Regions from separate parts of the Gluconacetobacter entanii genome, predicted to be linked through region 3. Evidence: riboswitches for the same ligand, from Rfam matches in the RefSeq annotation. Region 3 holds a riboswitch; each other region holds the start of a gene.
What was found. Region 3 has a riboswitch for cobalamin ahead of HNH97_RS13565 (uroporphyrinogen decarboxylase/cobalamine-independent methonine synthase family protein). Riboswitches for the same ligand answer to the same signal wherever they lie in the genome.
Positions count from the first base shown of each region.

Region 1 (7,613 bases), on a different contig from region 3:
ACGCATAGGGACTGGGCACAAGGTTCAGCACCAGCGCAGTCAGGGCCGCCGCAAAACTGCTGAGCGCCGCCCCCGCCAGCAGCAGCACCAGCGTGCCGCCGCGTCCCACCAGTCCCATCAGCACGGCGGCCGCACACAGCGCGCCCGTCAGCCCCCCCAGCGGCAGGGCCGCGATGGAAACCTGCATGAGGCCGGTATAGAACACGCTGACCGCCCCGAGTGCGGCCCCACCCGATACACCCAGAATGCCGGGATCGGCCAGCGGATTGCGCAGATATCCCTGCAACACGGCGCCCGACAGGCCCAGCGTCCCGCCCACCATGATGGCCAGCAGGGTGCGCGGCAGGCGCAGTTGCCCCACGATAATCGCCCCGGCGCCATGCCGTCCCGCCAGAATGTCCGCCAGCGCATGCGAAAACATGATGCGGGTTTCCCCCCACATGAGCGACGCGCCAAACAGTCCCATAACACCAGTCAGGAGCACGACATTCAGCAGCAGGATTTTAGGGGCTGATTTCACGGGGCGGACATTTCAAGGTTGTGGCGCGCGGTACGCAGCATGACGACACTGTCGAGTGTCTGCGGCAGGCCACACAGCCATAGCCGCGCGGGCACGTCCAGATGATGGGGGCCTGCAAAGGCTTCCTCCAACGCCGGATGGTCCAGCATGGACTGGGCAAGGGACGTCCCCTTCCCCGAACGGTCAAGGATCAGCAGGTCGGGCGGCCGTGCGATCAGCAGTTCCATGGAAAACCGTGAAGAGGCCTGATGGTCCATGAGCGTTGCGTAATTGCGAAATCCCGCATGGGCAAGGACATCATCCGAAAGCGATCCGGCATGGGTGACAAACCCATTGGCGGCATAGACCGCCGCCGTGGGATCGGTGGGACTGCGCCCGACCGGAAGGGAGGCCAGGCGCGTGGCAAAGGCCGTGGCCAGTTGCCGCCCCCGTTCAGGCACGCCGATGGCATTGGCGACCGTCATGATCTGGGCCGGAATATCCGTCAGGGACCTGGCGGGCGGCAATGCGATCACCTGCGCGCCCCCATCCCGTCCCGCCTGCATCGCAACAGCCGCCGTATAGACGCCGCCCAGCACGACATCGGGATGGGACGCCACGATATTTTCCGCCGTGGGCCGCAGGACCGGAACATGCTGCGCCTGTTCGCACAATACCGCGTTCCAGCAGTCCCGGGCCAGTGGCGTGACCCCCACGATCTGCCCCGGTTCGGCCAGCAGCAGCAGCAACTGATCGGTGCAGAGGTTCAGCGAGGCCACGCGCGGCAGCGCCCATGCCTGCGTCAATGGGACACAGGCCAGGAAACCGGCCACAACTGCTTCCACCATGCCTTTCATGTCAGTAATTCAGCGTAAACCCGCCATAACCGGCGCGACCGGGTTGCAGGTAGCCGATTGGCTCCTCAAACTGGCGGTTCAGCAGGTTGTCCGCCCGGGCATAGACGGAAACATAGCGGTTGATTTTATAATTGGCGGCCACGTCGATGGTAAAATATCCATGCCCCCTGCCGCATGTGCTGCAGGACTCGCTGCCGATGACCGGCAGGTCACGCCAACTGCTCGTATACAGGATGTTCCCTGAAAATGTCAGGTCGCGGATGGGGGTCCATGTCGTGTTGAAATTGAATTTGTGCTGTGGGCGACGCTGGAGTTCGTCATGGGTCGCCTCGTCCCGGGTATGGGTCCAGGTATAGCTCAGGTTGAACTCAAGGCTACTGAGTGCCTTCCAGTCCAGAAAGGCCTCCACCCCGTACATCCGTGCCTTTGCGACATTGGCGTAGGAATAATTGTAATCATACGAAGAATCTATCGACAGGGAGGACTGGATCAGGTTCCGGACCCTGTTGTCATACCATGTCGCACCAAAATTCAGGCGGTCATGCAGCAGTTTCTGTTCCACCCCCGCGTCATAGCCGATCAACTGCTCGGCCTTCAGGTCGGGATTGCCTTTTTCCGAATACCCGACGCCCACCTGATTGACGAAAAGCTGGTACAGGGAGGGGCCATGAAAGCCTGAACCGGCGCTGGCCTTGATGATGGTTCCGCTGCCGGGCACATGGATTGCGGGCGCGACACGCCATGTCACATGGTTGCCGTAGCGTGAATTGGCGTCATAGCGGATATTGGCCGCACCATAGAGGATGTGCTTCCAGTTTCCCTGATACTGCCCGTAACCTGCGGTCGTATCCATGCTGGCGGATGTATCATATCCGCTATCCCACATGTCGGCGGCCGTATGGCTGGTGTTGAACGTATCATGGAAATGTTCGGCACCGATCAGCACCTGACCATACCGTTTGAAATCGAACGTGCCGTGCCAGTCCACCTTCAGTCTGCTGGAGCGGTAATAATCCGGGTCGGGGTTGACCGGACTGCCATAACTTGTCCCCGTCTCCGTCCAGCGGTTGCGGTTGGTCATGTAACCAAGGCCCAGCACCTGATCGAAAAGCCCGTGGAAGGACACCAGATGCGCCGTCCCGCGGACGATGGCCTCATTCTGGTTGGTCTGTTCCCGCACACCTTTATCACCGTACAGATTTTCACTCTGCAGGTCATACAATGAATAGGAATGATTGTTGCCCTGCACCAGGCGCGCCGTCAGGCCAAGGTCAAGATTGCGGGTCACGTCATAGCCCAGCCTGATATTGGCGCTCCGGTTGTCATTGCGGTTGCCTTCGTGCCGCTGCTGATGATCGGCGCCATAATACCGTTCGATATAGGATGGGATATTATTGAATCCCTCCATCCGGTAATGGGACAATTCAACATTGTAATGAAAGCGCCCCTGGCCGCCACGTACGCCAAGGGTCTGGTTGAAGGTTCCGTAACCACCGCCCTCGATACGGACAAACGGCCTGAAACGCCCCTGCCCCTGCGCCGTGGTGACGTCGATGACCCCCGCCATGGCGTCCGCGCCATACAGGCCGCTTTGCGGACCACGCAGGATCTCGATCCGTCCCATGCCATCGGTCACGAACTGACCGGCATCGAATGCACCAGTTGAGGAACTGCCGTCATTGATGTCCATGCCATCAAGGCGGACCTTGACCTCGTTGGGATTATTGCCACGCATGTAGATGAAGGAGACACCACCCGCCCCGCCCGTCTGCACCACGTTCAGGCCGGGCTGGCGTGTTAGGATATCCGTCAGGCTGCGCCGTTGCTGGGTCTGGATCTGCTTTTCGGTGATGATGGTCATGCTGGTGCCGATATCATCGGCCGATGTCGGCCTGCGCGCGGCACTCACGCTGATCTGGTCGGGCAGGCCATCAGCTCCCGGCAAGACAACCGCCTTCGATTTTCCATTCCGGATGACATACTGCCTGACGGCCTGTTTTTGTGGCGTATCCTGCCCGGCGGCCGTATCGGCATGCGCCATGGCAGCCCCCGCTGTCATCAATATGGTCGAGGCAATCAGCAGATTACGGAAAAAACTCATCGGGTCCAGGTCTCGCGGTCACATCATCGTTGCCACGAGAGCGCGTTGCCACAGGCCGTCCGATCCGCACGGGATCCCGTAACACCACACCGTCAGGACACCCCGCCCGACAGTTCCCGGTCGCAACCATCATGACGGCAGGTCTCCTGGCTCACGGCGTGGGGGCCTGCACAACCTTCCCGGAAAACCGCGGTTTCCAGTGGCCCGGATGGTAACATCCGGTAATGCAAGGCCAGACCGTTTACAGTTGCGGGGACAGCAGGAGCATTGGATCGCAATCCGCACTCCATTCCCTTTTCATCCCCCCGAAAGGGGACACCGTCGGGACGGTTCTGATCGGATGGGGCGGTCTTGTCAACCCGGCCTTCCATGGGCCTTCCGCCACTTCGCCACCCGCACCGGACACGAAACAGAAATTTCAAAACAGGTACCTTGCAATGAATGGTTCTGGTTACTATAAGGTAACTGTCTATGCATTCTTATGGCCTATGGTCGAACGTCCCTGAAAAGATGCGCGAACGGTCTGAAAACTGGAAAGGCTGTGGAACCCAACCTTGTTCAATTCAAGAAGGGCGTGCTGGAACCATGCGTACTGGCCCTGTTGTCGCAGGCTGATTCCTACGGCTATGACATCGCCAGCCGATTGTCCGATGCCATAGAAATGGGCGAGGGCACCATCTATCCCCTCATGCGGCGAATGCAGAAAGATGGGCTTGTTTCGACATATTTTGTTGAATCTTCGTCTGGTCCACCGCGAAAATATTATACCCTGACGGAAAAAGGACGTGAAAGCCTGCATGCACAGCGCAGGGCATGGACGACCTTTACCCGGGCGGTGTCCGCCATCCTTGGCGTTCCCCCCACATCCGACAGTGCGACTGAACCATCTTCTTCACCTGCGGAACCTGCCGACATGCACAGGTCCCCCTCGCTCACCGTGCAGAAAAACACCGGGAACACATAGCCATGAACAGCAGACAGATGTTCCTTGACCAATTGCGCGCTGGCCTCAGAGGGCTGCCGCGGCATGTGATTGATGATATCGTTTCTGAATATGAAACGCATTTCGGTGAAGGGCATGCCGCCGGCCGATCCGACAGCGATATTGCCGCCGCCCTGGGTGATCCTGTGCGTCTGGCCCGCGAATTGCGGGCCGAAACGGGGTTGCGCCGGTGGGAGGATGAACGGAACCTGACGAATGCGCTGGGCGCGGTCGTGGGAGTATTCGGTCTGGCGGCCGTGGACTTTCTTGTCGTGCTTCCGGTGCTGACGACACTGGCGGCGCTGGACCTGGCCTTTTTTGTTACCGGGATTACCATCTGCCTGATCGGCAGCCTTCTCCTGCCGCTGGCTGTTGTCCACCTTGCCCCGGATTTCGGCGGCGACTGGCTTCAGGGCCTGCTGGTCAGCCTTGGACTGGCAAGTGGCGGCGCGTCCCTCATGGCGTTATGTGTCCTTTTTACCGTCGGGATGGTCAATCTCCTCGTCCGCTATGGTCGCGCGCACTATCGCCTGATAGCCCCCTCTTTTCCTGCCTGAGTGTAAGGAATTACAGTCATGATCCGCGGTATTACAATGATTGCGCTGGGCGGGGCCGCCCTGTCACTGACATGTTTCGGTATCGCATCGTCCCGTGCCCCGCTGGGATTTCCATTCTCCATGTTTGACGGGACAGGTGACGCCATCTCCTCCCCTGCCGAAACCCGCGTCCTGCCGTGGCCGGGTGGGCATATGCTTTCGATCAACCTGCCCGCGCGCGTGATCTATCAGCAAGCCCCGCAAAGTAGCATCACCGTCACGGGATCGGAGCGTCTGGTGCGTGCCGTCGCGCTAAATGGGGATAGTCTGGATATGCAGGGGAATAAACCCCATGATATTGGATGGCGCAATGACAGGATGACCGTTACTGTCACGTCACCAGAACTCAATACTTTGAAACTTAACGGTTTTGGATCACTCTATTTACGTGATTACCACCAACCCACCCTCACGCTGGCGATCAATGGCGCCACCAGCGTCAAGGGAAATGGACAGGCCGACAATGTCACACTGTCGGTCGCCGGTGCGGGTTCCGTTGACCTTGCGGCCATGGAGATGAAGGACCTGAATGTCTCCGTCACTGGCGCCGGGTCGGTCCGCTCAGGCCCGACCGGCCATGCCGTCATTTCCATAGACGGGGCAGGCTCGGTCAAACTGACACGGGTACCTGAATCGTTGAGCAAGGAGGTAGGCGGCATTGGTTCCATCTCTGTCCCCCACGACGCCATATCGGCACAGGTCAGCAGTCCCCGTCCAGTCCCCTCCCCGACAGATCAGGAACAGGGGGAAAAAATCGCCATGTAGATCCGCCGGGCAATGACCGGCGAACGATTTTCAGGACGATTTCCCCCTTGCAATCCACAGGATAAGGGACGGCAAAAAGAAATAGGACACCACGCCAGCCAGAAGCCAGGGCATCAGGTAAGACATGTCGGTATGCAGTACGAACCGGCAAAAAAGGTTGCCCAGGCCGAGCATGGCGATCACGCAGAAGCACACCCCCGCATTCGCCAGAGGCGTACGGTCATGATTGATTTCCTGAAGTTTCTGTAGCAATGGCCTTACTCCGTAGATCCTGATCCCCACTGTTTCTAATGGGTCGGGCGCGGGTTATCCAGACCACATCGCGCCATGGCCATGCGTATCATAAAAATCCGACTTCACCGGTCCTGTCCGAACATGGCATGGTGCCAGCGCCATCGCTGCCGCAACATCCACGGACGTATCGCCCCCACGCCGTCCTGACACAGCCTGCAGCCTCATGCATGCAGGCCCGGTGCTTCGCGGCCGGTGCGGGCGACATATTCCGTGTAGCCACCGTCGTAGCGATGGAGTCCTTCTGGCGTGAGTTCCAGAACGCGGTTGGAAAGCGCGGCCAGAAAATGACGGTCATGGGAGACAAAAAGCATCGTGCCGTCATAATCGGCCAGAGCCGTGATCAGCATTTCCTTGGTGGCGATATCGAGATGGTTGGTAGGCTCATCAAGCACCAGGAAGTTCGGCGGATCGAACAGCATCAGGGCCAGGACCAGGCGGGCCTTTTCACCGCCGGACAGGACACGGCACAGTTTGTCGATGTCATCGCCGGAGAAGCCAAAGCTGCCTGCCAATGACCGGAGCGCCCCCTGGGGAGCCAGTGGGAAAGCAGTGTTCAGGGTTTCGAAAATTGTAAGATCGCCGTCCAGCAGGTCCATGGCATGCTGCGCGAAATACCCCATCCTGACGCTACCGCCGAGTGTAACCGTTCCAGCGTCCGGTTCGGTCGTGCCGGTGACAAGTTTCAGCAGGGTTGATTTGCCGGCCCCGTTGATGCCGAGCACGCAGCAGCGCTCCTGACGGCGAATCAGCAGGTCGAGGTCATGATAGATGACCCTGCTGCCATAGGCCTTGTCCACACCGCGCAGGTTGACGACCGCATCGCCCGAGCGGGGGGCTGGCGGGAAGGTGAAGGAAAGGGTCTGGTGACGTTTCGGGGGCTCGATACGATCGATCTTGTCCAGTTTCTTGACCCTGCTCTGCACCTGTGCGGCATGGGAAGCCCGAGCCTTGAAACGCTCGATGAAGGCGACTTCCTTGGCCAGCATGGCCTGCTGACGGTCAAACTGTGCCTGCTGCTGCTTTTCGTTCAGGGCGCGCTGCTGTTCATAGAATTCGTAATCACCGGAAAAGCTTGACAATACGCCGCCGTCAATTTCGATCACCTTGTTGATGATCCGGTTCATGAAAGCCCGGTCGTGCGAGGTCATCAGCAGGGCGCCGTCATAGCCAGCCAGGAACTGCTCCAGCCAGATAAGGCTTTCGAGGTCGAGATGGTTGCTCGGTTCATCCAGCAGCATCACGTCCGGTTTCATCAGCAGGATGCGCGCCAGCGCCACGCGCATTTTCCATCCACCAGACAGGCGGCCGACATCGCCATCCATCATCTCCTGGCTGAAACCCAGCCCATGCAGGACTTCACGTGCGCGCCCTTCCAGCGCATAGCCGCCCAATTCCTCGAAACGGCTTTGCACTTCGCCGAACCGTTCGAGAATGGTGTCCTGTTCGTCAAAGCGCTCCGGGTCCGCCATAGCCGCTTCCAGTTCGGACAGTTCGGCCCCGATCACGGCCACGGGTCCGG
Region 1 covers NZ_JABJWD010000003.1:225,161-232,773, forward strand. The annotation lists gene HNH97_RS01015 (FecCD family ABC transporter permease) at 1-466, opposite strand, end outside; gene HNH97_RS01020 (ABC transporter substrate-binding protein) at 517-1,347, opposite strand; gene HNH97_RS01025 (TonB-dependent receptor plug domain-containing protein) at 1,358-3,457, opposite strand; cobalamin riboswitch at 3,577-3,795, opposite strand; gene HNH97_RS01030 (PadR family transcriptional regulator) at 3,939-4,421, shown strand; gene HNH97_RS01035 (DUF1700 domain-containing protein) at 4,424-4,996, shown strand; gene HNH97_RS01040 (GIN domain-containing protein) at 5,015-5,800, shown strand; gene HNH97_RS17695 (hypothetical protein) at 5,831-6,052, opposite strand; gene HNH97_RS01045 (ABC-F family ATP-binding cassette domain-containing protein) at 6,256-7,613, opposite strand, start outside.
Region 1: it holds a riboswitch for cobalamin, as region 3 does, so the genes downstream of both, HNH97_RS01025 (TonB-dependent receptor plug domain-containing protein) here and HNH97_RS13565 (uroporphyrinogen decarboxylase/cobalamine-independent methonine synthase family protein) in region 3, are expected to answer to the same signal.

Region 2 (7,613 bases), on a different contig from region 3:
AAGCGTGAAACGGAGTGTACTGACGCTGTCCATGACCATTATTCTCTTTCATCATGCGCGGCCGCCACGGCGACGTGCCGGGCTGTTTTTTGCGCATCCGGACGGGAAACAGACACAACTTCCCTAGAATATCCCGCAGGTCAAGCCCATGGCCGTCATGGCCCCCACCCTGCCCGATCGGCCAGGAGGCCACTGTCAGGGCCTGACCTGAAAACATCAAAGGTTTTTGGTGAAGCTTTTTTCCAGAAAGCTTCGAAAGACACCGCCTTTTTCGATCAAAAGGCGGCACCCAGAAACTTTTATTCCCAGATCCTAGCGCAGTTCGAACCCCCTGCGCACCAATTCCTCGCGCAGGCGGTCGCGCCCGTGCAGCGCCTGCACATCGCGGATGCGCCCGATCACGGTGGTGGACCAGTCCTGTGGTGACAGCCCCTGCTCGGTGCGAAACCGGGTCATGGTGGCGTCATAGGCCGGGACTTCCGCCTCCCCACCCGCATATTTCTCATGATGCAGCACCGCCGACTGCGGCAGGCGCGGCTTGATCGCGGTCGGGTGCTTGCGGTCGGGATGGCCCACGCACATGCCAAAGACGGCGACAGTGCGTGGCGGCAGGCCCAGTTCGGAGGCGATTTCACCGGGTTCGTTGCGCACCGCGCCGACATAGACGATGCCAAGGCCGAAGGATTCGAACGCCGCCGCCGCGTTCTGTGCCGCGAATGCCGTATCGGCCACCGCCATGGTGAAGCTTTCGAGGTAATCCAGCGCCACATGTGGCTGCGCACGCGCATCGGCCACATGTTCCAGCCGCGACAGGTCCGCCACCCACACAAGGAACAGCGGCGCCTGCGCGATGAAGGCCTGATCCCCCGCCAGCTTTGCCAGGCGCGCGCGGCGTTGCGGGTCGGTGACGGCAATCACGCTCCATGCCTGGAAATTGCACGAACTCGATGCCGACTGCGCCGCCGCGATCGCCGCCTCCAGTGCGCCCTGCGGCACGGGGGCCGGGGAGAAGGCGCGCACGGAACGATGGGCCATCAGGCCACGCACGACCGTGTTTTCGGGCAATGCCACATCGGGCGGCGGCTGGCGGTAACGTGCTTTCCACAGGTCGGCCAGCGATGAAGATGAAGTCGGTGCATCCACCATGGCGGTACCCCTTGCTTGTACGAGGACAAATGAAAGGCTACCTCATCACGATCACATCGCGCAGCGGTAGCCACGCGATGTCACACCAGCCCCCTTTTACGCGCACGCCTGATCCGGAACGTTCCGTCAGCCGTACGCCCGCACCGTCACCAGGCGCGTGTCCAGATAGGCCTCCAGCGCCTCCGTCCCGCCTTCGGAGCCATAGCCCGAATCCCCGATCCCCCCGAACGGGATTTCCGGCAGGCCCAGGCCGATATGGTTGATCGTCAGCATGCCCGCGCGCATCTGGTCACGCAGGATGGCCGCCGTGCGCCCCGACCCGGTAAAGGCATACGACGCCAGACCGTAATTCAGGCGGTTCGCCTCCGCCACGGCGGCGTCGAGCGTATCGTACGGCGCCATCAGCGCGATCGGGCCGAAAGGTTCCTCGTTCATGATGCGCATGTCGGTCGTGACATCGGCAAGGACCGTGGGTTCAAAGAAATAGCCGGTATTGCCGATGCGCTTGCCCCCGGCGGCAAGGCGCGCACCCTGTTCCAGCGCGTCGGCCACCAGCGTTTCCATCATGTCCACGCGCCGCACATTGGCCAGCGGCCCCATCTGCGTCCCCTCCGCCAGGCCATCGCCCACGCGCAGGCCCGATGCGACCTCGGCAAAACGGCTGACGAACGTGTCATAGGCGGGACGTTCGACCAGGAACCGCGTGGGCGCGATGCACACCTGCCCCGCATTGCGGAACTTCGCCCCCGCCAGCAGCGACACCGCGCGGTCCATGTCCGCATCGGCGCTGACGATGACCGGCGCGTGGCCGCCCAGTTCCATCGTCGCGCGCTTCATGTGCGCGCCCGCAAGGGCGGCAAGGTGCTTGCCCACCGGGGTAGACCCCGTAAACGTGACCTTGCGGATGACGGGATCGGCAATCAGCGTCTCCGAAATCTCCGCAGGCGTGCCATAGACCAGTCCCAGCACACCCGCCGGCACACCCGCATCCGCCAGCGCGCGGATGAAGGCCGCGGGCGACGCCGGGGTTTCCTCCGCCGCCTTGACGATGATCGAACATCCCGCCGCCAGCGCGGCGCCCACCTTGCGCGCGACCTGGTTGACGGGGAAATTCCACGGGCAGAACGCGGCCACCGGCCCGACGGGACTGCGGATCACCTCCTGCATCACGCCCGGCGTGCGGGCGGGGACGATGCGGCCATAGGTGCGGCGGCCTTCCTCGGCCATCCAGTCGAGCACGTCAGCGGCGGCCAGCAGTTCGATCCGTGCCTCGCCCACGGGCTTGCCCTGTTCCATCGTCATCAGGGTCGCGATGTCGCCGCTGCGTTCCCGCAGGAGCGTGGCCCCCCGGCGCAGGATGTCAGAGCGTTCCAGCGGGGAGGTGCGACTCCACGTCGCAAAGCCACGGGCCGCCGCATCCAGCGCACGACGCAGGTCCTGCGCCGTGGCATGGGCGACATGGCCGATCACCTCCGCCGTGGCGGGGTTGATCACGTCGATCGTGCATCCCGTCGCGCCATCGGTCCATGACCCGTCGATATAGAGCTGTGTGTTGCAATAGGCTGTCATCGGTTTCCTGCTTTCGTTACCCGATCCATCATGTGCGCACATGTCGCGCCATATTCGCATGAGCGCACCAGCGCAGCACATATCCAGATCACAAAACAGACAGTTCACGCGGATGTCGCTGCACAGGCGTCGCAAAACCTGCGCCTATCGCGCGTCCGCACGCCCGGCGGCCGCGTGCCCACACGGCCCCCATGTGCGGACGGGGCGCGGCGGACGACCTCTCCTGAAATTGTACAACTTATTGATATCTGTTCGTTTTATCCTGATCCGCCACAGGTTACGGACCGCAATCTGGACAGGGGAACATCCCTGCCTGCCATGACCCGCCGGAGAGCGCGCCGATGTTCAACGCCATCATGATCGACAAGACCCGCGCGGGATCGCGCGCCAGCGTACGCAGCATTGACCCCGCCGACCTGCCAGAAGGCGAAATCACGGTACGCGTCGATTATTCCTCCCTCAATTACAAGGACGCGCTGGCGATTACCGGGCGTGGCCCGGTGGTGCGGCGTTTCCCCATGATCCCGGGCATCGACCTGGCGGGGGAAATCCTCGCCTCGGACGACCCCGTCCATCGCCCCGGCGACCAGGTGATCGCCAATGGCTGGGGACTGGGGGAGGAGCATTGGGGTGGCCTGTCGCAGATGGCGCGCGTGCATGGCAAATGGCTGCTGCCACGCCCGCGTGGCTTTTCCGCGCGGCAGTGCATGGGCATCGGCACGGCCGGCTATACCGCGATGCTGTGTGTCATGGCGCTGGAGAAGGGGGGCGTCACCCCCGGCGATGGCGACATCGTCGTGACCGGGGCGGGGGGCGGCGTGGGCGGCATCGCCATCGCCCTGCTGGCGCGTCTGGGATATCGGGTGGTGGCCGTGACCGGACGTGACAGCCTGACGGACTACCTGCGCGGGCTGGGCGCGGCCGAGGTCGTGGGACGTTCGGCCCTGACCTATACCCCCCGCCCGCTACAGAGCGCACGGTGGAGCGGGGCCATTGATGTCGCAGGGGGAAAGGTGCTTGCCGCGCTGTGCGCCAGCATGCGGCCCGGCGGCGTTGTCGCCGCGTGCGGACTGGCGGCGGGGATGGACCTGCCGCTGACGGTCGCGCCGTTCATCCTGCGTGGCATTACCCTGCGCGGGATCGACAGCGTGATGTGCCCGCGGGAGCAGCGCATGGCCGCATGGGCACGACTGGAACGTGACCTCGACCCCGCACTGGTCGATTCGATCTGCGCGGAGATCACCCTGAAACAGGCGATCACGACATCGCCGCAACTGCTTGCGGGCAACATCCGCGGCCGCATCGTCGTCAACACGCGCGAGGGGTAGGCCCGCACCGTCCTGACACCCGCACGGGCGTCAGGACAGGCAGGCGCCGGAACGGATCAGTGGCAGGGGAAGCCGAGCAGGTGGCGTCCGTCATGGACGAATTCATGGACATAATGTCCCGACACCAGCGAGGTCGCGCCCTGTTCCGCGCCGACGAAATACAGCAGCAGTGACGCGATCACGAGGCCGAACGCCGCCCAGGGCAGCAGGTCACGAACCGGAATCGCGGCAGGTGCGGAGGACAGGCCGCCCGTGGGCAGGACGGAAGATGTGTGGTTCATGGCAAATGCACTCCCTGATCAGTCGTGATCCCCGACTAACCGATTTCACGACCATCGGCAAACGCTTCACACCGGGCAGCGGGCATGCATGGTCGGTGGCAGGGAACCATGACTTCCCTTTGTGGATGCAAGAACGCAGAGTGTTTGCGTCGCGCGGGCTGACGGAGGAGAACATAAAAAGTTCTGGGTGGCGTCTTTTTCAAAAAGCAATGTTATCTGAAGCTTTTTGAAAAAAGCTTCACCAAAAACCTTTATAAATCCACCAGATGTCTTCCGAACGGCATTTTCAGACAATCCCTTAAGAGAACAGAAGTTTTTTGGTTCTTTTTTTCAAAAAAAGAACACGCCTTCTCCTGCACACGAAACCAAAGTCTGCCATGCACCTGACCTGCCTGTCCCTTCCCGCGCCCGACTGCCTGCGCCGCGCCATCATTCCCACCCATGACGACCTGCCCGCCCTGCCCCCCGGACAGGCCGCGCGCTGGTGTACGGATACTCCCGTCACCTGTGGCGATGACGCTGCCACACAGGTCGGGTGCTGGACCGGGCGCACGCCCCTGCCCCACCGCGCCCTGCGCGCGCGCCACCATGGCGCATGGCAGGGGCGCGCCCTGCGTGACCTGCCCGCACAGGACATGGCGGCGTGGATCACGGACCCGCACTTCGCCCCACCGGGGGGCGAAAGCCTGCGCGACGTGCTGGCGCGCGCGGCGGCATGGCTGTCATGCTGTCCCACCGATCGCGGGGAAATGGCGCTTGTCGCGGATGCGCTGGTCATACGCGCGCTTGTGCTGGCGACGCTTGGCGCGGATGCGGCGGCGTTCGCGGCCCTCGACATCGCGCCATGCACACGGACCGTCCTGACATTCCACAACCGATGGCGGGTGCGTGAAACAGGGGGGATTGCAGCGTTTTGACTCTGCATGGCGGGGGCGTATAAAAGCCCGCGTGATGGTTCCCGCAAGGGATGAAACAGGGAAGTACGGTGCGTGGCGCGGCAGGCCGCCGCACACAATGCCGTCGCTGCCCCCGCAACTGTAAGTGGCGTCAAGCGCCCGGCAGGTCGCCCGTGTCCGGCATATGTCCGACATGGCGCGGCACGTCACTGGCCCCCATGGCCGGGAAGACGCCGGATGCGCGGGCACGGACACCCCAGTCCCTGTCCCGGCCACAAGTCAGGAGACCTGCCATCATCGTCATGCCCCGCCCTTGCGGGACATGGCACGATTACTGGTGTCGCAGGTCCGGCGGGGTGCCTGGAATGCGATGACGTCCTGATGTCCGCGCCGCGCATCGTACGTGATGCCGCACGGTCGATGCACCCCGGCCATGTCCACATCCCCCATCCGGGATGAGGCGACGACAGCGCAGGATGAACGTGCAATGACCACAGGCGACGTCCCCCTTCCCCCACCGGGTTCCGACACCCCTGCCATCCACATCCATGTCTGCGTCACCTGCCTGCGCGGCCTGCCGGTCGGCGCGCCACCACCCGGGCGCGACCTGCACGAGGCGATGCGCGAACGCGCGCAGGGCACCAGTGTCGTGGTGCATGAGGTCAGATGCCTTGCCGCGTGCGACCGTGGCTGCACCGCCATCGTCGCCATGCCGGGGAAATGGGGATGGCTGCTCGGCCATCTCGGCCCGGAGAAGGCCGACGACCTGATGACCTACCTTGCCGCCTATGCCGCCTCACGCAGCGGCAGCGTCATGCCCTCGCGCCGCCCGGCCTCGCTGTCGGACATGGTGCTGGGCCGTTTTCCCGCCTCCCTCCTGACGGAGCAAAGTTCATGACCACACCCTCCCCCTCCCGTGCCCCTGCCGCCCGTGCAAAGGTGCCGGTCACCGTCATCACCGGCTTCCTCGGCGCGGGGAAGACGACGCTGCTGCGCCATGTGCTGTCGCAGGCGCGCGGGCGGCGCATCGCCATTGTCGTCAACGAATTCGGCACGCTGGGCATTGATGGCGAGACGCTGCGTTCATGCGGGGTGGAAGGCTGCCGGGACGAGGATATCGTCGAACTGACCAATGGCTGCCTGTGCTGCACCGTGGCGGACGATTTCCTGCCGACGATGGAGGCCCTGCTCGACCGGGCCGAGCCGCCGGAGCATATCGTGATCGAGACCTCCGGCCTTGCACTGCCCAAGCCGCTGCTCAAGGCGTTTGGCTGGCCCACGGTGCGCACGCGCATGACCGTCGATGGCGTCATCACCGTGGTCGATGGCCCCGCCGTCGCCGCCGGGCGTTTCGCCGATGACCCGGACGAAATTGCACGCCAGCGCCAGGCCGACCCGTCACTGGACCACGACAATCCCCTTGCCGAAGTGTACGAGGACCAGTTGCTGTCGGCGGACATGGTCGTCATCAACAAGACCGACCTGATGACGCCCGAACAGATCGCCATGGTGGAGCGCGAGATCCGTGCGGAGATCCCCCGCGCGGTCAAGATCGTGCATGCCGTGGACGGGCAGGTCGATCCCGTCGTCCTGCTCGGCATGGATGCGGCGGCGGAAGATGACCTGTCGGCCCGTCCCTCCCACCACGACGCGGAAGGGGGCGAGCATGAGCATGACGATTTCGAAAGCTTCGTCGCCACCATCCCCGAACAGGCCAGCGCCGACGCCTTTGTCACGCACCTGGCGCATGTGGCGGAAAAATATGACATCCTGCGCATGAAGGGATTCGCCGCAGTGCGGGGCAAGCCGATGCGCCTTGCGGTACAGGGCGTGGGCAGCCGTTTCCGCCACCAGTTCGACCGTCCCCTGCCCGAAGGCGCGCCGCGCACCGGCAGCCTTGTCATCATCGGGCAGAAGGGCCTGCCGCGCGCTACGATCGAGGCGGACCTGCAACAGGCCTGAAAGACTGTCTGAAAACTTTTATTTTCCATCAACGCCCCTGATGCCGTTGCAACCGCCATGAGCCGATGACCATGAGCACGAAATACAGAGACGACGCACATGCATCTCCTGGCGCGTGAGGTCCGCAGCCTTGACGAGGACGCGGTGGCCGAAGACCTCGGCCATGCGCCCGCCGACATCGTGTTCCTGTCATTTTCCGACAGCGACCTGCTGGCCCTGCGTGCGGCGGCCGATGCCGGGGCGGCGGGTGACGCCACGGTGCGCATCACCAGCCTGTCGCGCCTGCTCCACCCCATGTCGATCGACCTGTACGTGGCCGATACCCTCATGCGTTCGCGCTGCGTGGTGGTACGGCTGCTTGGCGGGATGGAATACTGGCGCTACGGGGTGGAGGAACTGTCGCGCGCCTGCCGCGATGGTGGCATCCCGCT
Region 2 covers NZ_JABJWD010000068.1:19,875-27,487, reverse strand. The annotation lists gene HNH97_RS12260 (branched-chain amino acid aminotransferase) at 1-33, opposite strand, end outside; gene HNH97_RS12255 (nitroreductase family protein) at 313-1,146, opposite strand; gene HNH97_RS12250 (NAD-dependent succinate-semialdehyde dehydrogenase) at 1,273-2,715, opposite strand; gene acuI (acrylyl-CoA reductase (NADPH)) at 3,057-4,043, shown strand; gene HNH97_RS12240 (CbtB domain-containing protein) at 4,100-4,324, opposite strand; gene HNH97_RS12235 (histidine phosphatase family protein) at 4,702-5,241, shown strand; cobalamin riboswitch at 5,260-5,530, shown strand; gene HNH97_RS12230 (DUF1636 domain-containing protein) at 5,708-6,118, shown strand; gene cobW (cobalamin biosynthesis protein CobW) at 6,115-7,182, shown strand; gene cobN (cobaltochelatase subunit CobN) at 7,282-7,613, shown strand, end outside.
Region 2: it holds a riboswitch for cobalamin, as region 3 does, so the genes downstream of both, HNH97_RS12230 (DUF1636 domain-containing protein) here and HNH97_RS13565 (uroporphyrinogen decarboxylase/cobalamine-independent methonine synthase family protein) in region 3, are expected to answer to the same signal.

Region 3 (7,391 bases):
CCGTTTCAAGCCGTTTGTCCGTATCGAAGGCGGTGGGTATGGTACCTTCAATCAGACCTTTGGCGCACGCGGCAGCAAGGGACGTTTTCATTATAATGTAGAATTCTCCCATTACCGGATGGACGGGTTCAACAATATCCCTTCCTATATCGAGCGTTATTATGGGGCCAACCGGCAGCAGCGGCATGAAGGCAACCGGAATGACAACCGTGGCGTCAATATCAGGCTGGGTTATGACGTCACCCATAATTTCGATCTTGGCCTGACCGCACGGCTGATACAGAGCAATTATCATTCCTACTCTCTGTATGACCTGCAAAGTGAAAATCTGTATGGTGATAAGGGTGTGCGGGAACAGAACAACCAGAACGAGGCCATCGTGCGCGGGACGGCCCATCTGGTTTCCTTTCACGGGCTTTTTGATCAGGTGCTTGGCCTTGGCTACATGACCAACCGCAACCGCTGGACGGAGACGGGCACGAGTTACGGCAGCCCGGTCAATCCAGACCCGGATTATTACCGTTCCAGCCGACTTAAGGTGGACTGGCACGGCACGTTCAATTTCAAGCAGTATGGCCAGCTTCTGATCGGTGCCGAACATTTCCATGATACGTTCAATACCAGCCATACGGCCTCAAGCATGTGGGACAGCGGATACGATACATCCGCCAGCATGGATACGACCGCAGGTTACGGGCAGTATCAGGGGAACTGGAACCATATTCTGTATGGTGCGGCCAATATTCGCTATGATGCCAATTCGCGCTACGGCAACCACGTGACATGGCGCGTGGCCCCGGCAATCCATGTGCCGGGCACCGGAACCATCATCAAGGCCAGCGCCGGTTCCGGTTTTCATGGTCCTTCGCTGTATCAGTTATTCGCAAATCAGGTGGGTGTGGGTTATTCGGAAAAGGGCAATCCCAACCTGAAGGCGGAACAGTTGATCGGCTATGACGCGGGTGTTGAGCAGAAACTGCTGCATGACCGTCTGAATTTCGGCGCAACCTGGTATGACAACCGGGTCAGGAACCTGATCCAGTCCTCGCTTTCGATTGATTCATCATATGACTACAACTACTCATACGCCAATGTGGCGAAGGCGCGGATGTATGGTGTGGAAGCCTTCCTGAACTGGAAGGCGCTGAGCAATCTGGAATTTAACCTGAGCTATACCTGGACCCACGCCCGGGATGAGACGAACGACGTCCAGTTGCAACGCCGTCCCCAGCACAAGTTCAATTTCAATACGACATGGACCCCCATTCGCGACCTGACCTTTTCGGGCAATATCCTGTATACTAGTGGCTGGCGTGATCTGCCGGTTATTGGCAGCGAGTCCTGCAGCACATGCGCCAAGGGGCATGGTTATTTCACCATCGACGTGGCTGCCAATTACAAAATCAACCGCTACGTTTCCGTCTATGCCCGCGCCGACAACCTGCTGAACCGCCAGTTCGAGGACCCCATCGGCTATCTGCAGCCTGGTCGCGCCGGTTATGGCGGCTTCATGCTGAATTATTGACATGAAAAGCGTGGTCGCAGGGATGATGGCGGGTTTCCTTGCCTGTGTCCCGTTGGCACCGGCATGGGCTCTCCCGCGCGTGGCTTCGCTTAATCTCTGCACCGACCAGTTGTTGCTGCTGCTGGCCGAACCGGGCCAGATCGTCGGTATTACGCCGCTCGCCCGGGATTGCTGGAGCGCGGTGCTGTGCGAACAGGCACGACAGGCTCCCGTATTGCGACCCACGGCGGAAAGCATCGTGGCATCCCATCCCGATGTCGTGCTGGGTGGCATCTATACCGCGGCCGTCGCGATGCAGGCGGGGCGGGAAGGGGGCGCACAGGTTGTAGCCCTGCCACCCGCCAAATCCCTGACGGATATTCCGGTCCAGATCATGACGGTCGCCAACGCCATCGGCGTTCCTGAGCGTGGGCAGCAACTGGCTATGGCCTTTGCCACGCGCCTGGCCTCCCTTTCAGTCGAGCGCAGTGCCACCGATCCTACGGCGGCCGTCTATGCTGCCAACGGCTTTGTCACCCATAAGGGCTCGCTTCCGGATGATGTCCTTGCCCATGCCGGCTTTCGTAATTACGCAACGATCATGGGGCACCAGTCATCTTCCCGTTTTTCCATGGAACTGCTGATTGCACGGCCACCCGATCTCCTGATCCTTGACCGTTCGGGGAAGGGAACGTCCCTTGCACAGTCCATGCTGGATCACCCGGCGTTGAAGCAGGCCTTTGCCGGGCCGCATCATCTGGATCTGCCCGCACGGCTTTGGTTGTGTGGCCTGCCACAGACACTGGATAGTGTCGTCATGCTGCGTAACGCACGGCACAACCTTGAAATGTCCGCCCCATGAAACCTGCCCATCAAACCATGCTGCTGAACGTCATGCTTCTGGCTGGTGTCATGGGGCTGTTTGTTACCTCGCTCATGTGGGGAGAAACCCGCATCATGTTTTCACATGCACTGGAGGACCTGCTGGCCGGGCGGCATACCGCAGGCGCGATCATTGTGGAGCGCCTGCGCCTGCCGCGTACCCTGCTGGCCATCCTGGTGGGCGGGACGCTTGGCCTGTCGGGGGCGGTTCTGCAGGGCTATCTACGCAATCCGCTGGCCGATCCCGGCATCCTGGGGGTATCAGGTGGAGCGGCACTTGGGGCGGTCAGCGTGTTCTATACCGGCCTCATGCAGGTGTCCATCGCGGCCCTGCCGCTGGGTGGGCTGACGGGGGCGCTGTGTGCGGCGGCCGTGCTGATGGGACTGGTGGGACGTGGTGGCACGCTGGTGTTGCTGTTGGCGGGGGCTGCACTCAGCAGTTTTGCCGCAGCCCTGACAGCACTGGTGCTGAACCTTGTGCCCAGCCCCTATGCGTCATTCGAGATCATGCACTGGCTCATGGGGTCGTTGACGGACCGGACCTTTACCCATGTCTGGATCTGCTTGCCGGGTGTGGTGTGTGGCACGCTGCTCATGCTGTCCGCGGGGCGTGCGCTGGATGCGCTGACATTGGGGGAGGATGTGGCCGCAAGCCTTGGCTTCCAGCTGCATGGCCCGCGCGGCGTCCAGACGCGTATCGTGCTGGGCGCGGCGCTGGCCGTGGGCTCATGCGTGGCGGTTTCAGGAGCGATCGGCTTTGTGGGACTGGTGGTGCCGCATCTGTTGCGGCCGCTTGTGGGATTCCAGCCGTCGCGGTTGCTCTTGCCGTCATTTCTGGGGGGAAGTCTGCTGCTGCTGCTGGCGGATATGGTGGTACGTCTGGTGGCGGTCGGGCCTGAACTGCAACTGGGCGTGCTGACCGCGCTTGTCGGGGCTCCAATCTTCTTCGCCCGCGTCATTATGCTGAAAAGAACCGTGTCATGATCCTGCTCCAGGCACGCGACGTGTCGCTCCGGCGCGGGGATCGGGCTGTTGTTTCGGCCGCGTCACTGACTCTTGCGAAGGGGCGGGTCATTGGCCTGGTCGGGCCGAACGGCGCAGGCAAAAGCACCTTCATGCGTCTGCTGACGGGGCTGGAGACTCCCGACTGTGGGGATGTCCGGCTTCTTGATCGCGACATGAGCCAGATCCCACCCGCGCTGCGTGCCCGACAGCTTGCTTTCATTCCGCAGGATGGGGGGACGCCGCCACCCATGCCGGTGCGTGCGCTGGTCGCGCTCGGACGCCTGCCGCATGGGCAGGCGGGCGATCATGCCGTCCGTCACCCGGCGGTGGGCCACGCCCTTGATGTCACCGGCTTGCAGGACCTGTGCACCCGTCCGGCCAGCCACCTGTCAGGCGGGGAGCGGGCTCGCATGAATCTGGCGCGTGCGCTGGCGACCGATACGCCGGTCATACTGGCGGACGAGCCGATCGCTGCACTCGACCCGGCGCATGCCCTATCCATGATGCAGCTTTTCCGCCAGCAGGCAGGGCAGGGAAAGGGGATCGTCGTCGTGCTGCATGATCTGGTTCTGGCGACCCGTTTCTGCGATGAACTGGTGCTGATGGATGATGGCGCCGTCATCCGCCATGGCCCGGCCCTGCAGGTGCTGGATGATGATATCATGCGCGTCGTGTACGGCGTAGCGGTCCGACGGGTCGAGGACGCGGTCCTTCCGTGGTCCCTGTGTCGCTAACGTGTGCGGCCCGCTGGGACATCCTGCCCATGACACCTTGCGTCCGGCTACCCGGTTCGGGCACAATGTTGTCTTATCAAGTCGATGGTCCCACGCGAGTGGGTTAATAGGGAACGCTGTCACGCTCCGGCCGGGTCATGAACCCGGGAGCCAAGTCGGAGGCTGCTCCCGCAACTGTAGGCGGTATGCCGCCGGTTCATTTCACCCGCACGGGGTGGGTCACTGTTTCCGGAAAGGAAATGGGAAGGCAGAACCGGTTGGCCATGATCCGTAAGCCAGGAGACCTGCCATCGTCATACATCAAGCCGTCGGACGGGATGTGCCGAAGGCGGGAGAAGCTTAATGCCGGTATGGCAGAAAGCCGCGTGCCATGATGGCACGGCCGAAGGCGCGCCTGCGCGCCAGTATTCTACAAGCCACTTCCCCAATATCGCCAGACTGCTTACGGCGACACTTGGTTTTCCCGATGCTGATGAGATGCGTGGGGTGCGATGCCAGCACGCGGCAGGCATTTCCCATATCGCTACGGCCAATAGCCCATGGCGGGACAGGGTCGTGCAGACTGCCCGCATGTTTGGCGTGGGCACCGACAATACAATCACAGCCTGTGATCCGATGCACCGCAATTACAGAAAGCCCATCCTCAGACCGGGGCAGGCGTTCCATCTTGCGCGCAACTGGCCTCGCGACGCATTTCTTGCAGTGGAACAACTGGGTATCAGCACCCGGCCTGTTCTGCTGGGGCCGGTCAGTTTCCTTGCATTATGCGGCATGGCAAAGGGAGACAGTGTCGGCCAGAGCCTGATGCGCCTGCTACCTGCCTATATTGAATGCTTCGAACAACTGAACAACGCGGGATGCTTCTGGGTCCAGATTGATGAGCCAATCCTTGCCCATCCTGGCCTGCCCGCAGCCACGCTGACCCATATGGACGTTGCCTGGCATGTCCTCAGTGAAGCATCAAGGGCCACGTCACTTGTTCTGGTCGGGGGCAGCGGGGGCTTCGGGCGACATCTTCCTTTCGTGCTGCAGCTACCTTTTGGCGGCCTGCATGTGGACGTTGTGCATGGCTATCGCGATTTCGCGTATGTCCTGCAGCATTTCCCGGCGTATCGCTGGCTCTCGCTGGGGCTGGTCGATAGCTGCAGCGCGGCACCTACCCACATCGGCATGGCGCAAGGCATCGTGGAACAGACGCTGCGTTCGCATCGGCCGGATCGTCTCATGATCGCGCCATCGGGTGCGTTAAGTGACAGGGATGGCCTGGCTGATCCAGACATCATGAGCGTCCTGCGGCGGAAAATGTCCGAAATCGTGGCCGTGGCCAGCCGGCGCACGATAGCACGTCGCAGCGCATCCATCCGCGACTTTTGCGAAAATGATATCCGTTTTGTCCCATGCGCTGATAACAGCGTGAGACATTGAAAATATCATGACAGGAAATACATCGGAAACAGCCGCCCTGGATGGGGCTGCTTTGCCACAACAGGACATCCGTCGTGTCCGCAGCAATCCGGATTTCTGGTATCCGGTTGCATGGTCTCGCGAGCTTCGTCGGGGCAGGGCGATTGGCGTACGGTACGCGGGGCAACCCATCGTGGTGGTCAGGCCCGAGGCCGGGGCCATCTTTGCGCTGGATGATGTTTGCCCCCACCGGCAGTTACCACTCAGCAAGGGAGAAGTGTGTGGAGATTTCATTCGCTGTGCATACCATGGACTGAAATACAGTCGGCGTGGCCAGTGTTTTTCCCCCGGCATGAAGCTGGAAAACGAACCGCCACGACTGCGGACATGGGCATGCCGGGAGAAGGACGGCCTCATCTTTGTGTTCATGGGGGATCTGGAAAAATCCGATAGCATTGCGCTGCCGGACATTCCGCGTGTCCGTGACCCCCATTACCGCACCCGCCGGTTTGGAAAAGTCGTGCAATGTCACTACAGCTTCATGCATGAAAACCTGATGGACATGAACCACCAAATCTTGCACAGCCGACTGGTCGGAAGCATGAAACCACGGTTTCTAGGCATGGATCGGGGAGAGGATTTTGTGGAGGCCCGCTATACCTTTGCCCGCACGTCTGGCAGGCAGCCGCTGAGCGAGGCCCTGATTTACGGGCAGCGTCGCAAGGATGGCCGGGATTTTGCCTATCGGGATGTCATGACCATCCGCACGCAGTATCCCTATCAGACATTGCGGATCTCGACGGAGGGGATTGATGAACCGGTCATGGAACTGTGGATTGCATATGTGCCACAGGACCGGGAAGAACTGACCAATCGCGTATTCGGGCTTCTATCCATACGCAGGTTGAAAATACCATTTTTACTGGATCTGGCGTGGCCGCTGCTGATCGCCTTTACGGAGCGTGTTTTCACAGAAGATCGCGAAATTGTTGAACTGGAGCAGCAGGCCTGGCGGGAGCAGGACGGCGACCGGAATCAGGAGGTCTTTCCAGTTATCATGGCGCTGCGCCAACTGCTTATCCAGAATGGCATGCCGTCCCGGAAAGATATCGGATAATAAACTGATAGATGCTCATGCCCCGTCTCAAGGCGCATGGGCATCTTCTCCTGACCAGGCACCACGCCGATCAGGTGCTCATTTTGCAGTTCGGGCCGATATGACCGCGATAAGGAAGCCATGTCTGTGTCTGTCCGAACATCGGAATCCCAAGATAGCCCCGTAGCTTGAGTTGTCCGGACTGGTTAACCCACATGCGCGCTTGATAGACATGATTGGTATTGGGGTCGAGAATGGACCCGTTCCACCGATCTGGTTGATCCGGATCCGGCACAAAGTCCCGCAGCATGGGCAACCCACATTCCGAACGGCCCGTCTGGTCGCGTGGGATGTCATCACTATAGTTCAGGCCAACCAGCTTTCCACACAAATGGTCGCCACACCGTGTGATCTCGAAAACACCCTTGTGATTTTTGGTGACCCATTGCCCCAGAACGGGGGGCGGAACTGTTGTCGCTGGAGGAACTTGTGCGTGAACAGCAGCCCCTCGAGTCATGACACTGAGTATTAACGAGACACAGGTTGCTTTTTGCGCAATATTCATGATGTGTCTTTCGTCGCTTCGTACGTGACTAAAATTATGGAACATCGGCGGATTTATCGGAGAATTCGGATCGAAAAGCGCATGATTGATGCCCCGAGGTGCGCGCCATGGGAATGAGCGGCGAGGGTGCTATCTACGGCATGGACGTTTTCCATGAAGTTCTTGTCGCGCCCGCTTCCCACTGCCGCCCCGGCCTGAGGG
Region 3 covers NZ_JABJWD010000078.1:7,676-15,066, reverse strand. The annotation lists gene HNH97_RS13585 (TonB-dependent receptor plug domain-containing protein) at 1-1,525, shown strand, start outside; gene HNH97_RS13580 (ABC transporter substrate-binding protein) at 1,527-2,366, shown strand; gene HNH97_RS13575 (FecCD family ABC transporter permease) at 2,384-3,370, shown strand; gene HNH97_RS13570 (ABC transporter ATP-binding protein) at 3,367-4,125, shown strand; cobalamin riboswitch at 4,194-4,431, shown strand; gene HNH97_RS13565 (uroporphyrinogen decarboxylase/cobalamine-independent methonine synthase family protein) at 4,468-5,550, shown strand; gene HNH97_RS13560 (aromatic ring-hydroxylating oxygenase subunit alpha) at 5,558-6,646, shown strand; gene HNH97_RS13555 (DUF2147 domain-containing protein) at 6,717-7,190, opposite strand.

Region 4 (7,613 bases), on a different contig from region 3:
ATCGCTCATCCGCCAGGAGCCTTATGGGGGCGGCCATCAGGGACCACGCGACAGCGTCCAGTTCGTTGCGACGAAATCGCTTGGCCGTTCCAGGCAAGCGCCCAGGGTCGGCATAGAAATCGCCTGGACGCGATCCTTCAGGGTTCGGCCTGACGAGCGGCCGAAACGATGGATGGTCGGGATGGTCAGCTCGCATCTGATAGGGCCTCGAACTGCGCTGGTCGCCGATGTGGTGCGTCAGCAGCAAACCAGGCAACGACGCCTGTCGAGCTTCGTTGATATCGGCTTTAACCATATTCTGGAGCCGGCAGTAACAATAAGCGGTGGTCTCGGGGGCGGTGTCGCCAGCGATCGTGGAGCTGTGCGGGTTTTCATCGGCCTGAAATGGACCTCCGGGGTGATCTTTCAGGGGCTATGACCGAAGTCACATCGACGAGCGATCAAGAAAATCGAACGTTTCGTGCTTTCAAATGAGTTGGTTCAGGTGATCAAGAGAAGCGCATGATCAGGCTCTCCAAAGGAGACCGACTATGAACGACATGACTTCAAACCTTCGCGCCGACCGTCGCCATGCCCTGCTGGGCCTGATGGCGGCCACCGCCGGCGCCACGATCGCCACCACTTCCACTGCCTTGGCAGCACGATCTTCCTCGTCCCATGCGGACGGAACCGGCAATCTTGCCGTGCTGACCTCGCAGCTGGCCAGATCCCCGCGCCGCCGCGATTTCAGGACCGTGCCGATGGTGCTCGACGACCCGCACATGTGGGACGCCCAGGCACTTGATCTGGTGATCGCCTATCGCGGCGAGCGGAAGCAGGTCTGGGACAACACAGCAATCGATAGCCCCTGGCTCAACCTGATGCGCAATTCCGTTAACGCACAGGTGTTTTCGTTCAGACACCCGGACTTTCTCGCGGTGTCGGCCACGCATGGCTCCGCTCACCTTGCCCTCTATGACCAGACAATCTGGGACAAGTATCAGCTGGCGAAGCTCGCCGGGCCGGCCTTTGCGTCAAACACGCTTATCAAAACGCCAGACGGTGCTCTCGATGCTTCGGCTCACGAGGATACGAAAGGCCTTTTCGGAGCGGCAGGCAACACGATCCCGATTTTGCAAAAACGCGGCGTCGTCTTCATGGCCTGCCACAACGCGATCTGGGAGCAGACGGGCAAGCTGATCGAGAAAGGTATCAATCCCGATCGTCTGTCACACGAGCAGATGGCCGCCGAACTGACCAATCACCTGATCGACGGCGTCGTCCTGACCCCCGGCATCGTGGCAACGATCCCTGAACTGCAACATGCCGGTTTCGGCTACGTGAAGTGAGAACGACCATGACACCGTCAAGAATAAGAAAAACCCTGTTGGCCACAGCTGCGGCGACTTTCGTGCTGTCGACTGCTGCGGCGTTGGCCGATCCGGTGCAATGGAACGGCAAGGCGCAGACCCCGCATTACGCAGAAGACGTGTTTCCGCCGTGGCAGCACGGCCAGAACAACGACGCGACACGGCGCGGCTTCGAATTCACCGTCCCGGAAGTCGATGTTCTGGCCGATTTTCATGGCGACATCACGAATCCGAGCCTCGTCCTGTATGTCGGGGGAAACTACTTCTTCGCCATGGCGCCGCTCGTCTCGGCGTTCGAGCATGAGCATCCCGAATTCTCCGGAAAGATCTATTGGGAGACGATCCCGCCCGGATTGCTGATCCGCCAGATCGAAGCAGGCGGGACGATCACCTCCGGCAATATGACGTGGACGGCCAAGCCCGACGCCTATTTCGCGGGCCTCAAGAAGATCGATCAGTATATCAAGAGTGGCCTGCTTGCGGCGCCTGCCGTGCCCTATGTCACGAACACGCTCACGATCATGATTCCGAAAGACAATCCCGGCCACGTCGAATCCCTGAAGGATCTCGGCCGCCCGGGCATCAGGCTTGCGATGCCCAATCCCGAATTCGAGGGCATCGCGCGCCAGATCGAGGCATCACTGGACAAGGCGGGCGGCAAAGCTTTGGCCAACGCCGTCTACAAGACGAAAATTGCCAACGGCAGCACGGTCCTGACGCATATTCATCATCGGCAAACGCCGTTATTCCTGATGCAGGGCCTCGCTGACGCCGGTGTGACATGGCAGTCCGAAGCGATCTTCCAGGAACAGACCGGGCACGCCATCAGCCATGTGGACATTCCCGCCGATCAGAACAGCACGGCGATCTACGCGGGCGCGATGGTGAAGGGGGCCGCGCACCCTCAGGCCGCAAAGCTCTGGCTCGATTTCATCAAGTCGCCAACCGCCTTGGCGATTTTCGAACGCTACGGCTTCAAGGCCTATCACGGCGGCAGCATGCCGGATCACGACAGCGAGTAAATGGAGGCGAACATGAGTATCACACACGCATCAGCGCAGCGCGCCGTTTTTGGCGCCACCGCCCGACCCCTGACCGAAGCCGAGCGTAACTGGCGCATCGGCGGCCTCGCACTGCTGGCAACGCGGGTCATTCAGGGGTTCATTTACTGGGGCGGCGGGTCGCGCCGTTTCATCTATGCGCCTTCCAAGCTCGACGCCTGGGGCGGCCACAACTGGATGGCCAACAAATTTCAAACCGCGATGCCTGGGGCGCTGTTCGGCTTTGAACACGTCATCTCGTTCCTGTTGAAGCATTTCTGGCTCCTCTACACAGGTGTCATCGTCTTCAGCGCCGCCGAGCTGATCGCCGGTGCCGCGCTGATGGCAGGGTTCATGACCCGGGCGTCCGCGCTCGTCTCGATGGGTTTTTCCGTGATCCTGATGGCCATGTTCGGCTGGCAGGGCGCGACCTGTATCGACGAATGGACGATGGCCGCGTGTAACCTGGCTATGGGAACGACCCTGCTGCTCGGCGGATCGAGTGCTTTCAGCCTCGACAATGTGTTGCTGGCCCGACGTCCGCGTCTCGCAGACAGCGCCTGGTTTCGTTGGGCGAGCGGCGCGCTTCCGCTTCCGCTGGCGGATATTCCATTCCGGAACCTGACGCTGGCTTTGTTCGGCTTTGTCCTGATCTACAACGTCAGCACCTACAGCTATTTTCGCGGTTCCGTCGTTACGCCGTTCCATAGTGGGCCGGTGAGCCCGACGAAGCATCACGTGACGCTGTCCAATGCGGTCGTTCTCGCTGATGGCGGTATTCGCGTTCATGCCTATCTGGATGCAGGAACGCCTGAAGCACCCGTGCACATCGTTGATGCAGCCGTTATCGGGCCGGACAAAGTGATCGCAGAACACTGGGATGCCAAAGCTCTGTCAGCCCTGACGAAGCAGAACTTCGATAATGATTACGCCTATAACAAATTTGGCCCGGGGCCCTACGGTATCCGTGCGCCGATGGGGGCGAAGGCGACCATTACCCTCCCGTGGGTAACGCAGGCCCATACGCCGGCAAACGGATCGGTTATTCGCTTCACGGATGTCGACGGGCGTATATTCACGGCACCGCTTGGTGTTTCTAAATAAGTCTTGCTACAAGGCAGGAGACTGGCGCCGTTGGTTCTTCCGGCGGCGTCTCTCATAAGGAGCACGCGCCAAGCGCGCGTACATCATCGATCAAGTTTGGTATGATATCACCATATGACGCGCGTAGACTTTAACCAAGGCAGATTAAAACTCGTCTGCGTCAGATTTTATGGCATTTACAGTCAAGCGGCGGAAACTGAGCCAGCAATCAGATAGTATAGGCAATGCAGACTGGCCCTCGGCCAGCGGTCGCAGGTTCTCTCGGATCATCTTTTCGGCGCAGATCTAGGATCATTGCAACGATGCCCAGCAGTGGCATGCCGAGAAAGCCACAGAATAATATGACGGTTATCACGCCGTGTGTGGCAATTTCGTAAAACATCGGGCGTGTTCCTTTGGATAGAGTGACTGTCCGATCAATCTACCTATCGGTGCCCACTTAAAACATTCTTCATTTTCTACTGTTTCAATCTACCACGTCGAACAATTGAGTCCCTGTCTGCCTCGAGTTCATGACGATAGCACCTTCGAAACTGAGCGCTTGCTGCGGATAGATCACTCGTCACCTTTTTCCGAGCGCAGGTTACGAGAGACTTACGCGACCTTTTGTAAAACTACGGCCGAAAGGGATGCGCCTCAGCCTACAGCTAAACCTTACATGATAGTTCGTTTAACGTTCTCTCTAAGCGTACGTTAAATGCACTTTCGTGTAGTCACCCCATTAAGCTGAATGTTAGCGCCATTACGATATCCAAACCGGTTTCGATTTGCATATTCAGTAAAGGCACCGAAACCCAGACCCAGTGTGGTCCACATGATGATCTGCATGCCTAAGGAATCAATCCTGAAATTCCAGAGCAAATCAGCAGGGAAATTAGAGGGGACTTCATTAACCGCAGGAAGTAACTCGCCTGTTGTAAAGACAATCAGAATATAACACGCGCCTGCAAGATAGGTTGCCGTCCATGCATTATATTGCTGACGTAAGCGTCCCTGAAGCATTGTGGCTGCGATCATCCCCAGTAGGGAGACCAGCATCATTATAAAATACAATTCTGTCCGCATGCCAATTGTATCCGGGTTTCCTACGGATGGCGGGTTGGCAGGATACTTGATGCTTGGCACCACATATACGGCAATAATCCCGGTTATCGCCAGCAGAACAGACACAACACGAGGGTCTGTGCTTTTCATGCGCCCATTTGCATAAGAAAATACAAGAGCGAAAAGCCCGCCAAACGCTGTCGAGTAAACCATTACACCTGTGAGCAATCCGTAACTGGCTTGAAGTTTCCGGCTTACAAGTTCCGGCTCTTCAACATCATGGATGCCTCGCTCCAGATCTGCCTTGGCTTTAGCCTCGTCCATGGCAGATTCAAATGCAATGGCATGATCGACCTGAGGTTCTCCAAAAACTTTTGCGAAACTGAATACCAGAATGCCGGCCAGAAAACCGACGAGCATTCCGCGAATAAGTAGGGTGCGGACCATCATTCTGTTTTCCATGTCAGTGGCAGGGGAAACCCAGAAGATGGCGACTGTCATGCACCCACTCGTGCACATACATGCCAGGAATAATTGATGTCGCCCCTTCCTCTGCGCCGACAAAATAAAGGGCCAGCAGCATCAGCAAGCCGAAAACCAACCACGGCGCTATCTCCCTGACGGGAATAGGCGCGGGAGAGGGGATAGCGTGGGAACCTATTGCAGTATCAGACATTTTATACGACTCCTCAGGAAAAATGCGTCCTGTTTCGCTCGGAACGGAGCCATGCGCGGGTCTGACTTTCGGGTAGAAAATTGTGTTCTACACCTGCTTACAGTGGCGCAACCGTGCCGGGATCTCACCGGCTTCCGCGTTTATGGCCTGCAGGGGTATAATCTACTCTCCCTTAATCTAAAACTCCTAAAAGAGCATAGCCTGACATAATTTGACATGAACTGCCACGGCTGCAGGTGAAACGCCGAAGCGCAGGCGGTCAATATCCATCAGGAAGGGATTTCTCTAATTATCCTGTCTTGCCTTTTTGGGGATAAGAATTTTATAACACTGTCTATCAAGTCGACGGTCCCGTGCGAACGGGTGAAAAGGGAATGTCGTATAACTCTGGCTGGGGCAATTTCCCCGGGAGTTCAGTCGACAGCTGCCCCCGCAACTGTAGACGGCGAGCATTGTGTCCTCAGCTACCAGATTGGGTAGCAGCCACTGACTTCGGTTGGGAAGGCGGATGCAACGTGGTGACCCGTGAGTCAGGAGACCTACCGTCGAGTTCAGATATGTCGCCGGGCGGGTGGAGCCGGAGGCGGATCAAGGCGTGATGCATTTTCTTCTTTGACGCTCTGTCGCGATGGCATGCGTGTTTGTTTCCCAGTCGGGAAATGACTGCATTCGGAATTGTTGCTCCTTTTACCGACGCTTCCCCGACAGGCTCCCTCCATGACATTTCTTGACTCTCCGGGCGTTACGCGACGCTCGGCTCGTGTGCTTTTTATCAATTCCACTCTGGTAGGAAGCCTCTTCGCATACTCAGCCGCTTATGCTCAGGCTCCTCAGACCCAGATCGAGGAAGATCGGGCGCGCCTTGGCAACTCCACTCCGCTGGTTGAGCAGATCGACCCAGCAACCATACGTGATTCGGAGCGCGCGCAAGCCGATGCTGCGGAGAAGGCGGCTGGTGACGATAAACTCGACACCAGTGGTAACCTGCTAGGCAATATGTGGGGCGCGCGGTCATGGATGTACAAGCACGGCATCAGCTTCGACATCCAGGAAGTCGATGAACTCTGGGGCAACGGGACTGGCGGTTCGGCTTCTGGTAATGATGGTGCAGGCGGATCAGGCACCGGCCCGTCCTACGACGGTGTAACCATGCCCACGCTGACCGTCGATACCGAGAAACTGTTCGGGCTGAAGGGCGGGCTGTTCAATGTCAGCGCACTGCAGACACGCGGGCGCTCGATCTCGCAGGACCATCTGGCCAATTTCAACCCTGTCAGCGGATTTGAGGCTGACCGTTCCACCCGCCTGTTCGAACTATGGTACCAGCAGTCTTTCCTTGGCGGCAAGCTGGACGTAAAGATCGGCCAGCAGGATCTTGATACCGAGTTCCTGATCAGCGATTACGCCTCGCTTTACCTCAACGCCAATTTCGGCTGGCCCATGGCGCCCTCGGTCAACCTGTATGGCGGCGGGCCGTCCTGGCCGCTGTCGTCTCCCGCCATCCGGATCCGCTACCGGCCGAGCGAGAAGTTCACCTTCATGTTTGCCGCAGCGGACGACAATCCGCCGGGTAACCGCTATAATTCTACCCCCATCCAGCAGGCTACCGGCTCCATCAGTGGCTATAATTCCGATCCCACCAGCCAGACCTATGATGGCGCCAACGGCACCAATTTCAACATGGGCACCGGTGCCCTGCTGATGACCGAACTGCAATACGCGCTCAACCCGCAGCCGGCCGACATGTCGAACGTGACCAAGAATCCTGGCCTGCCGGGCGTGTACAAGCTGGGCGGGTTCTATGATACCGCGAAGTTCGCCGACTATCGTTACAACCGCAATGGCGGTTCGTTAGGAGCAGCAGTGGCCAACGCCACTGCTGCCACGCCACAAAGTGACCTGACCCCGCGCTGGGACCGGGGTAACTGGATGGTGTATGGTATCATCGACCAGATGATCTGGCGGCCGTCGCTCACATCGGCCCGCTCGGTGGGCGTGTTCGTACGCGCCACGGGTAATGGCGGTGATCGTAACCAGATCAGCTTCGCTATTGACGCCGGCCTGAATCTTAAGGCGCCGTTTAAGGGGCGCGATAACGACACGATCGGTCTGGGCTGGGGCATTGGTCGCGCCAGTTCCGGCCTGCGGCAATTTGACCGCGACAGTCAGACGCTTGTGCAGGGCAATGAAAACCATCTTGAACTGACCTATCAGGCGCAGGTTACGCCGTGGATGGTCATGCAGCCTGATTTTCAGTACGTATGGCACCCTTCGGGCGGCGCGCCGGATTGGACCGGTTTGCGCCGCGTAGGTGACGAAGCGATTTTCGGCCTGCACAGCAGCATTACTTTTTAAGTATAAATACACGAACAGAAAGTACTAATTTATATTATTGTTAAA
Region 4 covers NZ_JABJWD010000107.1:1,709-9,321, reverse strand. The annotation lists gene HNH97_RS18035 (hypothetical protein) at 1-418, shown strand, start outside; gene tetH (thiosulfate dehydrogenase) at 531-1,328, shown strand; gene HNH97_RS15675 (substrate-binding domain-containing protein) at 1,337-2,371, shown strand; gene HNH97_RS15670 (TQO small subunit DoxD) at 2,384-3,493, shown strand; gene HNH97_RS15665 (CbtA family protein) at 4,187-4,987, opposite strand; gene HNH97_RS15660 (CbtB domain-containing protein) at 5,001-5,213, opposite strand; cobalamin riboswitch at 5,543-5,774, shown strand; gene HNH97_RS15655 (carbohydrate porin) at 5,931-7,568, shown strand.
Region 4: it holds a riboswitch for cobalamin, as region 3 does, so the genes downstream of both, HNH97_RS15655 (carbohydrate porin) here and HNH97_RS13565 (uroporphyrinogen decarboxylase/cobalamine-independent methonine synthase family protein) in region 3, are expected to answer to the same signal.